DNA from 3 places in the Buttiauxella sp. JUb87 genome. Region 1 is predicted to be linked to each of the others. Evidence: predicted binding sites of a transcription regulator. Region 1 holds the regulator's gene; each other region holds the start of a gene.
The links. The regulator LexA, encoded in region 1, represses DNA repair genes until DNA is damaged. The targets are predictions, from matches to a motif close to TNCTGTATGTACATACAGNA.

Region 1 (4,229 bases):
CCAAAAGATGTAGCTTGAAGTATGGAGGGGATCGGTACATCCATGTACCAGGGCAGGTTAGCCTATGAGAGTTAACACATCTGAGGGATGAGATTACCAGCGGTAATCGTTACGTTTTTCCCAATCAACGACTTCGTTCTCTGCCTGATCTTTCGCATATCCATAGCGTTCCTGAATTTTACCGACAAGCTGATCGCGTTTCCCTTCGATGACGGTCATGTCATCGTCTGTCAGTTTGCCCCATTTCTCTTTTACTGTGCCTTTGAACTGTTTCCAGTTACCGCCGATTTCGTCTTTATTCATAATAATATCCTCATCGTTCGGTTAAGAACTGCTAATAGTTAACAACGCCCAGGTGCTGCCGTTTGGCTGACACTCACTATCTGCTGGACGTGGAAATAATTGTAGTCAAGGATATGGCAGTGAGGGGAAAACTAAGAACATTGAACCACAGAAGTAACAGAAATGATGCTGACTTGCCCCAAAATCAGGTGGCAAATCAGCATACTGGAGTGCGATTAAAAGCGCGTCAGAAGTTGTAACTAACTATGAGTTGTAACTAACTATGAGTTGTAACTAACTATGAGCTGTAACTAATCAGGAGTTCCAGCCGGAAACCAGCTGTTATCCCGCCAATGGCGACGCCAAATCCATCCCAAAGACAGTCCGCGCAAAGCCAGGAACACAGCCACGGATAACCACAGACCATGATTTCCCAGATAAGGCACGGTGAGCAACGTCAGCCCAAATCCCAATGCCGCAACCGCCATGCTGTTGCGCATTTCCGTACCTCGCGTTGCGCCAATAAACATGCCGTCCAGCAAATAACACCAGACACCAACAACGGGCAAAACAATCTGCCAGTGCAAGTAGCGGTCTGCCTGTAGCTGCAATTCCGGGATAGAGGTAAGAAGCGAAACAATGTGCTCACCAAACAGCGCATACACAGCGGCGAACATAAGAGCGACTAAGCCCGCCTGGCGACATGCAGCGCCCCATACTTCGAGCAATTGACCACGGTTTTTAGCGCCAAACGCCTGCCCGGAATGGGCTTCAACGGCATAGGCGAACCCATCGAGCGCATAGGCGGTGAAGGTTAATAGCGTCATCAACACGGCGTTAACCGCGACGATTTCGCTACCTAACCGCGCACCAAAGATAGTGACTGAGGCGAAACAGACCTGTAGCAACAGCGAGCGCAGCATGATGTCGCGATTGAGTGCCAGCAGACGCCGCACATTCCCGCGCCAGGACTCTTTGAGCATCTCAAAGCTGATTCCGCGCAAACCCATGACCTTTTTCACCATCAGCAAACCAATGATAAACGTCGCATATTCTGCGGTGACGGTGGCGAGTGCCGCGCCCTGAACATCCATGTGTAGCCCCATAACCAGCCACACATCCAGCACGATATTCAGTACGTTTCCGACAACCAGCAAGATAACTGGCGCACGCGCATACTGAACGCCTAACAACCAGCCCAACAAGACCAGGTTGGCAAGCGAGGCTGGCGCACTAAGCCAACGTATTTCAAGGAATCGCCGGGCCTGCAACAAAACATCTTCATTGCCGCCGACGATATGCAAGGCCAGGGATATCAGCGGTTCACGCAGTAAGACGATCGCCACCCCTGCTCCTAACGCCAATAGCAAGGGCTGAACCAGTGCACGCGCTAAAGCAGAGGGATTATTGGCACCAAATGCCTGGGCAGTTAAACCGGTGGTGCTCATGCGCAAAAACAGCAACAGCATAAATAAGAAGCTGGTTGCCGTCGCACCAATAGCGACACCGCCAAGATAAACAGGGCTATCCAAATGACCAATTACCGCGGTATCAACAAGGCCCAGTAAAGGCACGGTGATGTTGGAAAAAATCATGGGTAAGGCGAGGCGCCAGAGAGCTCTGTCAGCCGTCGAGAAAAATCGCATGGCCAATCCAGGAAGAGATAAGAGAATTAAGACGATGATGCGCATTAAAGCGCATCATCTGGAGAAGTTTACAGCCAGTCGCCGTTGCGAATTACCCCAACCGCCAACCCTTCAATAGAGAAGTTATGTTCGCGCAGGTCAACCACAATAGGTTCAAATTCGCTATTTTCAGGCAGAAGATGAACGGTATTACCCTGCTGCTTTAAGCGCTTAACAGTCACTTCGTCGTCAATACGCGCCACCACAACCTGGCCGTTACGCACATCCTGAGTTTTATGAACTGCAAGCAGGTCGCCGTCCATAATACCGATGTCTTTCATAGACATCCCGCTAACGCGCAACAGGAAATCGGCATTTGGTTTAAACAGTGATGGGTCAACCTGGTAATGGCCTTCGATGTGCTGTTGTGCAAGGAGTGGTTCCCCCGCAGCAACACGCCCAACCAGCGGAATACCGGTAACTTCTTCCACCAGCAAGCGGATACCGCGCGACGCACCAGAGATAATCTCAATGACGCCTTTACGGGCAAGTGCTTTCAGGTGCTCTTCAGCGGCGTTCGGAGAACGGAACCCCAGACGTTGAGCAATCTCGGCACGAGTCGGTGGCATGCCGGTCTGGCTGATATGATCCCGAATAAGATCAAACACCTCTTGCTGCCTGGTAGTTAACGCTTTCATTCCGCCCCCTGGGTGTTTATACAGTTATGCTGTGAGTATATACAGTCAAAGGCGATTTTGGAACCACAAATTGAGCAAAAAACCAGGGACTTAACTATTCTGGAAAGATCATCGCAAATGCGGCCAAAGCAGTGTGACCCAGGTAATAACTGCGAGGATAATGGCGATTAATACGGCAGCAGACCCCATGTCCTTGGCCCGTCCTGAAAGCTCGTGGTAATCGGTACCAACACGGTCAACAAGCGCCTCGATAGCGCTATTGAGAATTTCGACAATCATGACCAGCACAACAGAACCAATCAGTAAAATACGGGTGATAGGGTCAACATCTAACCAGCAGGCGATGGCGATGGCGATGAGCGCGCTAACCCCTTCCTGGCGGAAAGCCGCTTCGTTAATCCAGGCTGCTTTGAGCCCTTTCCATGAGTAGCCTGCGGCTTTGATGATACGGGTAAGTCCAGTGGTACTGCTCGCCATTTTGGGAAACCTTTTCAAATTATTTGGGTCAATGCTTATCTATATTGCAACGCCACAGAAATCTGAGCCAGATTCTGATATTCTTGCGGCGAATTTGCATCATTAACCTGAGGCTTTACATCGTTTATGTCAGGCTGGCCAAGAATCTACTACAAATTACTTAATTTACCATTAGGCGTTCTGGTAAAGAGCAAGTCCATTCCGGCAGATCCACAAGCCGAACTGGGCTTAGATCCCACACGCCCGATTATGTATGTCCTGCCGTATAACTCCAAGGCGGACTTATTAACGCTGCGCGCACAATGTCTCGCGCATAACTTGCCCGACCCTCTCGAGCCGTTAGAAATCGACGGTGCGGTATTGCCGCGCTATGTCTTTATCCATGGCGGCCCGCGTGTTTTCACTTATTACACGCCAAAAGAAGAGTCGATCAAACTGTTCCACGATTACCTCGACTTACACCGCAGCAATCCAAATCTGGATGTGCAGATGGTGCCAGTATCGGTGATGTTTGGCCGCTCCCCTGGGCGCGAAAAAGGCGAAGTGAATCCGCCATTAAAGATGCTGAACGGCGTCCAGAAATTTTTCGCTGTTTCCTGGCTTGGGCGCGACAGCTTTGTGCGTTTCTCCGCTCCGGTTTCGCTGCGCCAGATGGCAACCGACCACGGTACAGACAAAAAAATCGCCCAAAAACTGGCTCGCGTAGCGCGTATGCACTTTGCTCGCCAGCGTTTAGCGACTGTCGGCCCGCGTCTGCCGGTACGCCAGGATCTGTTCAATAAGCTACTGGCCTCAAAAGCTATCGCTCGTGCAGTAGAAGATGAAGCGCGCAGCAAGAAAATCTCCCATGAAAAAGCCCAGCAGAATGCTGTTGCTTTGATGGAAGAGATTGCCGCTAACTTCTCGTATGAAGCCGTGCGTTTGACTGACCGCGTGTTAGGTCTGACGTGGAACCGTTTGTACCAGGGCATCAACGTTCATAACGCTGAACGCGTGCGCCAACTGGCTCATGACGGCCACGAGATTGTCTATGTGCCCTGCCATCGCAGCCACATGGACTACATGCTGTTGTCCTACGTGCTTTATCACCAGGGGCTGGTTCCTCCGCACATCGCAGCGGGTATCAACCTGAATTTCTGGCCAGCCG
Region 2 (4,229 bases), on a different contig from region 1:
GCTGTTCCGGCAAACAAAGCTGCACAGCTGAAGTCGTTGTCAGATGAATTCCTGTCGATTCTGAAAAATGAACTGGCGGCAGTCGAGAAAAACGTCACTGTACTGCTGGATTCAGTCACCACAGACAAGAAAGCACTGACAGCGAAAAGCCGTGACACTTTCCTGAGCCTGCTGAACGCCACGCCAAACGGTGTCATCCGTAATTCCGACGCAGTTAAAGGTGTTGTGGAAACCTCACTGAACGTGGGTGTGGTCACAATGAATGATGAAAGTGCAGAAATCATCTGCCTGATTCGTTCATTGATTGATAGCGGCAAAGACTATGTCGTTGGCATGCTTCACGCTCTGGGTCAGCTTGCTGGCGCACAAACCGTGGCCAAAGGCAGCTATCCTGGCTGGCAGCCGGATGCAAACTCACCGGTAATGCACCTGGTGCGTGAGACTTACCAAAAACTGTTCAACAAGACCCCTAACATCATGGTCATCCATGCGGGTCTGGAATGTGGTCTGTTTAAAAAACCTTACCCGGATATGGATATGGTTTCTATTGGGCCGACCATCACAGGTCCACACTCTCCGGATGAACAAGTTCATATCGAAAGCGTAGGCCAATACTGGATTCTGCTGACAGAATTGCTGAAAGCTATTCCAGTTAAGTAAGTTCTAAACGCCCTCACCCTAACCCTCTCTCCCAGGAGAGGGAACTTGTTTGGTTTTCTCCTTCTCCTGAGGGAGAACGCCGGGATGAGGGCTTTTTTTATAGCCCCAACACCAATTGGCGCTCCATCTGCGGGTCCAGTAAAGTCACATGTAACCCCACCAGCCTGACTCCCCGCCCTCCTCGCCGTTCTTCCCACGTTTGCTTCGCAATAGCGATTAAATCGGCTTTATTCAGCTGAGGCCAGACATGTTCCTGAGTCGTTTGCTGGAAATCATTAAACTTAAGTTTGATACCCTGGCGGGCAATCAATAAATCAGGTTTTACCTTTTTCAAACGGCGTTCAAGTTCAGGATAGAGTTGCTCAATAATAGCCTCACACTCCTGCCACTGATGAATATCTTCCGCGAGTGTTTTTTCAACTCCGACAGATTTACGTTGCCGCTCATTGTTAATCTCGCGTTCATCTATACCCTGACTACGCTCCCACAGTACACGGCCAAATTTGCCAAACCGCTTGAGTAACGAAGCTAAATCCGTTTTCTGCACATCGGCACAGGTGCGCAACCCAAGGCTTTCCAGTTTGCCCGCTGTAACTTTCCCTACGCCGGGGATTTTTCCAAGCGGTAAGGTTTGCAAAAATGCTGGAATCTCCTCGGGAGTGATCAAGAACTGCCCGTTAGGTTTATTGAGGTCAGAGGCAATTTTGGCGAGGAATTTAACCGGTGCAATACCAGCCGATGCGGTGAGATTAAGTTCATCTGAAATAGTCTGGCGAATTTCCCTGGCCATGAGAGTTGCAGAACCATGGCAGTTCGGGCTATCAGTGACATCCAGATAAGCCTCATCAAGTGACAGCGGTTCGATAAGCGTTGTGTAGCGGCTAAAAATTTCCCGGATATGATTTGAAGCTTCTTTGTAAGCATCAAAACGTCCAGGAAGCAGTGTCAGATGTGGGCATAACTTGAGAGCCATTGCAGTCGACATCGCGCTGTGCACACCAAATTTTCTAGCGGGATAATTTGCCGTACTAATGACACCGCGCCTTTTCGCACTACCTCCAATAGCTATCGGAATATCCCGCAGAGTTGGGTTATCACGCATTTCTACGGCGGCAAAAAAGCAGTCCATATCGACATGAATGATTTTACGCATACTTGTTCGCACCAGTTATATTACTGGATAAGTATACAGTTAAAATAATTAAGGAGGAAAGTCTTCAATGGAAAGAAAACCTCCCGACGATGCGGGAGGTTTTACTGGTTTACAGGATGCGGTTCTGCTGAAGTTTTGCTTGCCGCTCAGCCCTTGCGATACGCTTCTTACGAGCATCACAGGGTTCAGGGCAGTTACAAACTTTCTCCATGCCTAACGCGGCAATACCACCACAGCTACCCTGAAGCGATTTGCGCTTCACAATAACGCCCAGTGACATTCCAAAGATCACCAGTAGAAAAATAACGAAGGTGGCTAAAAATACTGTCAGCATAAACGCTCCTGTCAGCCGCCAAAGTCATCTAGCATGATGTTGTCATCCTCAACACCCAAATCTTTGAGCATTTTGATAACCGCGGCATTCATCATAGGTGGCCCACACATATAGAACTCACAATCTTCTGGTGCCGGATGGCTACGAAGATAGTTTTCAAGCAATACGTTGTGGATGAAGCCGGTGTAACCAGTCCAGTTGTCTTCTGGTTGCGGATCTGAGAGCGCCACATTGAACGTGAAGTTCGGGTTTTCCTGAGCCAGTTTTTCAAACTCTTCTTCGTAGAACATCTCACGCGAAGAGCGAGCACCGTACCAGAAACTCATTTTTCGCGTGCTATGAAGACGTTTAAGCTGGTCAAAAATGTGTGATCGCATTGGTGCCATACCTGCACCACCGCCGATGAACACCATTTCAGCGTCCGTCTCTTTAGCAAAGAACTCACCAAATGGACCGGATATTGTCACTTTGTCGCCCGCTTTTAACGACCATATATATGAGGACATAATCCCCGGAGGCGCATCAGGCACATTCGGCGGCGGAGTAGCGATACGCACGTTCAGCATGATAATGCCTTTCTCATCTGGATAGTTAGCCATTGAGTAAGCGCGAACGCATGGCTCTTTAACCACCGACTTGAAGCGGAACAGATTAAACTTATCCCAGTCGCCACGGTATTCCTGAGGAACATCGAAGTCCTGGTAGTTAACCTCATGCGGTGGACTTTCAATCTGGATATAGCCACCAGCACGGAACGGCACAACATCACCATCAGGGATACGCAGTTTGAGCTCTTTAATGAAGGTGGCTTTGTTATCATTAGAGATAACTTCACACTCCCATTTCTTAACACCAAAGATCTCCTCTGGCAGCTCAATTTTCATGTCCTGCTTAACAGCAACCTGGCAGGCAAGACGGCAACCTTCTTTCGCTTCACGCTTGGTGATATGCGAAAGCTCAGTAGGCAGAATATCACCACCGCCCTCTTTTACGGTCACGCGGCATTGCCCGCAAGAACCACCGCCACCACAAGCCGAGGAGATGAAAATCCCCTGACTTGAGAGTGTGTTGAGCAGCTTATCACCCGCGGGTGCATGAAACTGTTTGTCTGCTTCGTTGTTAATCTCAATCAGCACATCGCCGGAGTTAACGAGCTTTGACTTGGCAAACAAAATCAACAGCGCCAGAGCCAAAACAATTAGCGTGAACATCACCACGCCAAGAATAATTTCCATACGTTTTCGCCCTTATAGCTGCACACCGGAGAATGACATAAAGCCCAGTGCCATCAATCCAGTGGTGATAAAGGTAATTCCTAAGCCACGCAATCCTGCGGGCACATTGGCATATTTCATCTTCTCGCGGATCCCTGCCATCGCGACAATTGCCAGCATCCAACCCACACCTGAGCCGATACCATAAACAATTGATTCACCGAAGCTATAGTCACGCTGCACCATAAACGACACGCCACCAAAGATCGCGCAGTTAACGGTGATGAGCGGCAGGAAGATACCTAACGCGTTGTAGAGAGCCGGGAAGAAACGATCGAGGATCATTTCGAGGATTTGTACCAGAGCGGCGATCACACCAATGAAGGTAATGAAGTTAAGGAAGCTAAGGTCAACACCTTCGACCAGCGCGCCGTCACGAAGAATCAGGTTATAAACAAGATTGTTCGCCGGAACGGCAATCCCTAAAACAACGGTCACCGCTACACCCAAACCGAATGCAGTGGAGACTTTCTTAGACACCGCCAGGAAGGTGCACATACCAAGGAAGAACGCGAGCGCCATGTTCTCAATAAACACTGCGCGAACAAACAGACTAATCATATGTTCCATAATCAGTTAGTCCTTTTCCTGTTGCGCAGGCTTAAGCGTACGCAAGGCCCAGATAAGCAGGCCGATAATAAAGAACGCACTTGGCGCGAGCAGGAACATACCGTTTGGCTGATACCAACCACCGTTCTGCACCGTTTCCAGTACCGTGATACCAAACAATTTTCCACTACCAATGAGTTCACGCAGGAAGCCAACCAGCAGCAATATCACACCATATCCCAAGCCATTACCGATGCCA
Region 3 (4,229 bases), on a different contig from region 1:
TTGGAGGCATCCATGTTAGAGTTACTAAAAAGCTTGGTGTTTGCCGTGGTCATGGTGCCAATCGTTATGGCGGTGATCCTCGGTCTTATCTATGGATTGGGTGAAGTCTTTAACGTCTTCTCAAAAGTCGGTCACAACGACCAGCCGAAACAACACCATTGATTTTCTAAGATTTCCCTAACGCCCGCATCAGCGGGCGTTTGCTTTTTTATCTTCCCTTCATAAATTCAGCAACGGTAGCGCCGCAGGTATCTGCGACAGCAGGTACAACACCAACCCGATTGAACCGCCAACCAGCGTGCCGTTAATGCGGATAAACTGTAAATCCTTACCGATATTCAGTTCAATTTGCCGTGACATATCCTGAGCATCCCAGCTTTTGACCGTGTCGCTAATATGGCGAGTCAGGAAGATGGCGAACTCCGGTGCCATTTTTTGCACTGCCTGCTCCAGATGCTCATTCAGTGAAGTGCGTAGCGCACTGTCAGCAATCAGCGTTTCGCCCAACCACTGCCCGGCCTCTGCAATTCGCTGCTTCACGCGCGAATCTTCAGAATTGACGTCCACTTTCAGCCATTGGCGCAAATCCCCCCACAGTTCGCCCAGATAGCGATTGAACGCCTCATCTTCTTTCAGATAATTTTTGATGCTGTCGGCTTTTTCAGCCATTTGTGGCGAGTTTTTAAGATTGTCGATGAGCTTTAACGTCGCGCGATCAAAAGCCTGGCGGATCTGATGCCCCTGATCATGGCTCACGTCATCCAGAAACGAATTAACTGCACTGGAAACCAGATCGGCGCTATGTTCCCCCAGCCATTCTGTTGGCAGGAGTTTGGCCTTACGTGGATGCTCTGTTTCCAGCCAACGTACAATCTGGCGGGCAATAAAAGCCCGCGTGCTTTCACGTTTTATCAGCGTCAGCATCTGGGCAATAACCGAGTCGAGCAGTTCCTGATGGCGGTTATTTTTAGTCAGGCTTTCCAGCAGCAGGGCACTTGAATGTGTCAAATCGACTTTATCGATGGCCTTGTGAACGGCCTGGCGGATTAAACGCTGAATACGGGTGTCATCCGTCAGGTCTAAAAAACCGCTCATCACTTGCAACAGATGTTGCCCGACACGCTGTGCGTTGTCGGGTTTGCTGAACCACTGGCCAATCATCTGTGCCGGTTCATGGCGACGAATTAGCGCAATAAGGGATTGGGTATCGAGGAACTTTTCTTGCACGAAGATACCCAGATTCTCGCCAATTCTGTCTTTATTGCGCGGGATAATCGCCGTATGGCGGGAGATAAAGGGAATCGGTACGCGATGAAACAGTGCTGCAACGGCAAACCAGTCAGCCAGTGCGCCCACCATGGCCGCTTCGGCGATAGCTTTTAAACCGCTAACCCAAAATCCCGGTGGCAAAAAGAGGGTGGCCACAAACGTTACAGCGGCAACCAGCAGTAAGGACAGCGCAAGGCGCTTGGTACGTTTTAGTTCAGCTATTTTCTCCATTCGCTAAGCATAGAACGGTGAGGGCGGAAGCGGTAGGGCAAGTTTGTATGGTGATTTCTTCCGTAGAGAAGCGCGCTTATTTTTACCACCTAAATTTTCCGCGACTTCAGTTTGTTATAAGAATCTTCCTGTAAGCAACTTGATCGGGATGCTTATTTAAATAATACTGTGTTTATATACAGTATTTGTTGGTGGGGATTTATGGCTCCGTTTGTTTCTATTAATTATTGTCAATCAACGACATCGGGGGCATGACTATGGGGGGATTTCCATCACCGGCGCAGGATTATGCAGAACAGAGCATTGATATTTACCAATTGCTGATGAAGCATCCTGCCACCTATTACATGCGGGCCTCTGACGATTCGATGATTGAGGGCGGCATCGCTAATGGCGATTTACTGGTGGTCGACAGTGCGCGAACGGCGGCGCATGGCGATATTGTGATTGCGGCGATTAACGGTGAGTTTTTTGTCAGGCAATTACAACTCCGGCCCTCCAGGCAATTAATTCCACGCAATCGTGGCTGCAAACCTATTCACCTCGGTACTGATGAGGCGCTTGAGGTATTCGGTGTTGTCACTTTCATCGTGAAGTCGATGAGCTAATAATGTTTGCCCTGGTTGATGTGAATAGTTTTTACGCCAGTTGTGAAACCATATTCAGGCCGGATCTGAAAGGTAAACCGGTGGTTGTTTTAAGCAACAACGATGGATGCGTTATTGCTCGTAACACCGAGGCCAAAAACTGTGGTGTACAAATGGGGGGCGCTTACTTTAAGCACAGAGAGCTCTTCCGGCAAAATGGGGTTATTGTTTTCAGCAGCAACTACGAGCTGTACGCTGATATGTCTGAAAGGGTTATGACGACGCTGGAAGAAATTTGCCCACGCGTGGAGATTTACTCTATCGACGAAGCGTTCTGTGATTTTTCGGGCGTAAGCCATTGTCTCAATCTAGCGGAATTTGGCCGAGAAATACGTACCACTCTTTTACAGCGTACGCATTTAACTGTTGGTGTGGGGATAGCCCAGACAAAAACACTGGCTAAGCTAGCCAATTACGCGGCTAAGCGGTGGCAACTGCAAACGGATGGCGTGGTTGACCTATCCAGTGTTGAACACCAGCGCAAACTGATGGCGAAATTACCGGTTAATGAAGTTTGGGGAGTTGGCCGTCGAATCAGTAAAAAACTCGACGCGATGGGGATCAAGAATACGTTGCAATTGGCGGAGACTGACACGCGTTTTATCCGCAAACATTTCAGTGTGGTGCTTGAGCGCACGGTACGCGAACTACGGGGGGAATCGTGTCTGGGGTTTGAAGAGTTTATGCCGACGAAACAAGAAATTATCTGTTCTCGCTCGTTTGGTGAACGGGTGACGGAGTACGAATACATGCGTCAGGCGATTTGCAGTTATGCAGTGCGCGCCGCAGAAAAACTCAGAGCCGAGCACCAGTATTGCCGCCACATTTCTGCTTTTGTCAAAACGTCACCTTTCTCAGTCAATGAGCCCTACTACAGCAACCGGGCTACGGTCAAACTGCTAACCCCCACGCAGGACACCCGCGATATTATCGCCGCGGCTACACGTTGCCTGAACGTTATCTGGAGAAACGGCTATCACTATCAAAAAGCCGGGATTATGCTCTGCGACTTTTTTAGCCAGGGGGTTGCGCAGCTCAATCTGTTCGATGAAAACCCGCCAAGGGTCAATAGCGAAGCACTGATGCAGGCGATAGACAGTATTAATAAGAAGGCAGGTAAAGGAGCGCTCTATTTTGCAGGGCAAGGAATTGAGCAACCGTGGAAAATGAAAAGAGCGATGCTTTCGCCGCGCTATACCACGCGTTGGTCAGATTTGCGGATGGTCAAATAGGGCATAGCTGGCATTAGACAACGTCCTTCAGGTAAGTGGAAAAGCGTTGTGGCGAGCAAAACGTTTTTCCCGATCAACATCAGTTTGTGATCCCGGCGTAACCGTGTATGCCCATATACAGGCCAACCATTGCTATCAGGGCGCTTGAGAAATAAGGCGCTCTTCTGGCTATGGTGCTAAAACCGCTCCAGCGTTTCGTTGCTTGTTGCACGCTCACCGCAGCGGCAACACCTACAGTGACCAGAGTTAACGCAAGGCCAATACTGAAACAGACCACCATTGCCGCTCCCAGAGTGAATGCCTTTAACTGGATACAAATAAGTAGCACGGTAATAGCAGCAGGGCAGGGAATTAAGCCGCCAGTGAGTCCGAATAATAATATTTGCCAGTTTGTCACTTCCTGGCCGGTAAAGCGGCGTTTAATGTCGTTCGCATGGGCCAGTTCGTGCGCGTCCTGATACTCTTTAGAGCCCACATCCAGGCCTTCCAGTGCTGAATGATCGTGTTCATGAAACGCGACGTTGTAATCATGCACATGGCCTTGATGACCTAAAGACAGGCGAACAGTAAAGTTGTGGGGCTCAGGGATAGGGTGCTTAGATTCTAAGAAGTCGCCTTTATCAACAAAATCGAACACTTGCGAAAATGTTCCTGCACCACGATGAGTTGTCAGTGAAACCTCATTCGCTTGCCATTTGTTGCCAGACAACGTGCGTAAACGCCATTGCGGGGGCTGATTTTCCTCAAAAATTGAAAGCTCAACGCGCCCGTGACCCGTATTGATGATTCTGGATTCATCATGCGAGTGGTGCTCTGTCTGTTGCTCAAGTTTCCAGAGTTGTTCTCCTTT

Region 2: the regulator LexA is predicted to act here: its motif matches at 1,835-1,854, upstream of dinB (DNA polymerase IV).
Region 3: the regulator LexA is predicted to act here: its motif matches at 1,665-1,684, upstream of umuD (translesion error-prone DNA polymerase V autoproteolytic subunit).

Annotation. Positions count from the first base shown of each region.
Region 1 is NZ_SNVY01000010.1:86,176-90,404, forward strand. It holds gene EC843_RS21620 (CsbD family protein) at 94-303, opposite strand; gene dinF (MATE family efflux transporter DinF) at 594-1,928, opposite strand; gene lexA (transcriptional repressor LexA) at 1,997-2,605, opposite strand; gene EC843_RS21635 (diacylglycerol kinase) at 2,714-3,082, opposite strand; gene plsB (glycerol-3-phosphate 1-O-acyltransferase PlsB) at 3,209-4,229, shown strand, end outside.
Region 2 is NZ_SNVY01000003.1:31,308-35,536, reverse strand. It holds gene pepD (cytosol nonspecific dipeptidase) at 1-660, shown strand, start outside; gene dinB (DNA polymerase IV) at 758-1,813, opposite strand; gene nqrM ((Na+)-NQR maturation NqrM) at 1,923-2,147, opposite strand; gene nqrF (NADH:ubiquinone reductase (Na(+)-transporting) subunit F) at 2,159-3,382, opposite strand; gene nqrE (NADH:ubiquinone reductase (Na(+)-transporting) subunit E) at 3,395-3,991, opposite strand; gene EC843_RS12245 (NADH:ubiquinone reductase (Na(+)-transporting) subunit D) at 3,998-4,229, opposite strand, start outside.
Region 3 is NZ_SNVY01000001.1:1,398,786-1,403,014, reverse strand. It holds gene EC843_RS06575 (AcrZ family multidrug efflux pump-associated protein) at 13-162, shown strand; gene EC843_RS06570 (DUF445 domain-containing protein) at 220-1,500, opposite strand; gene umuD (translesion error-prone DNA polymerase V autoproteolytic subunit) at 1,758-2,108, shown strand; gene EC843_RS06560 (Y-family DNA polymerase) at 2,111-3,379, shown strand; gene EC843_RS06555 (nickel/cobalt efflux protein RcnA) at 3,459-4,229, opposite strand, start outside.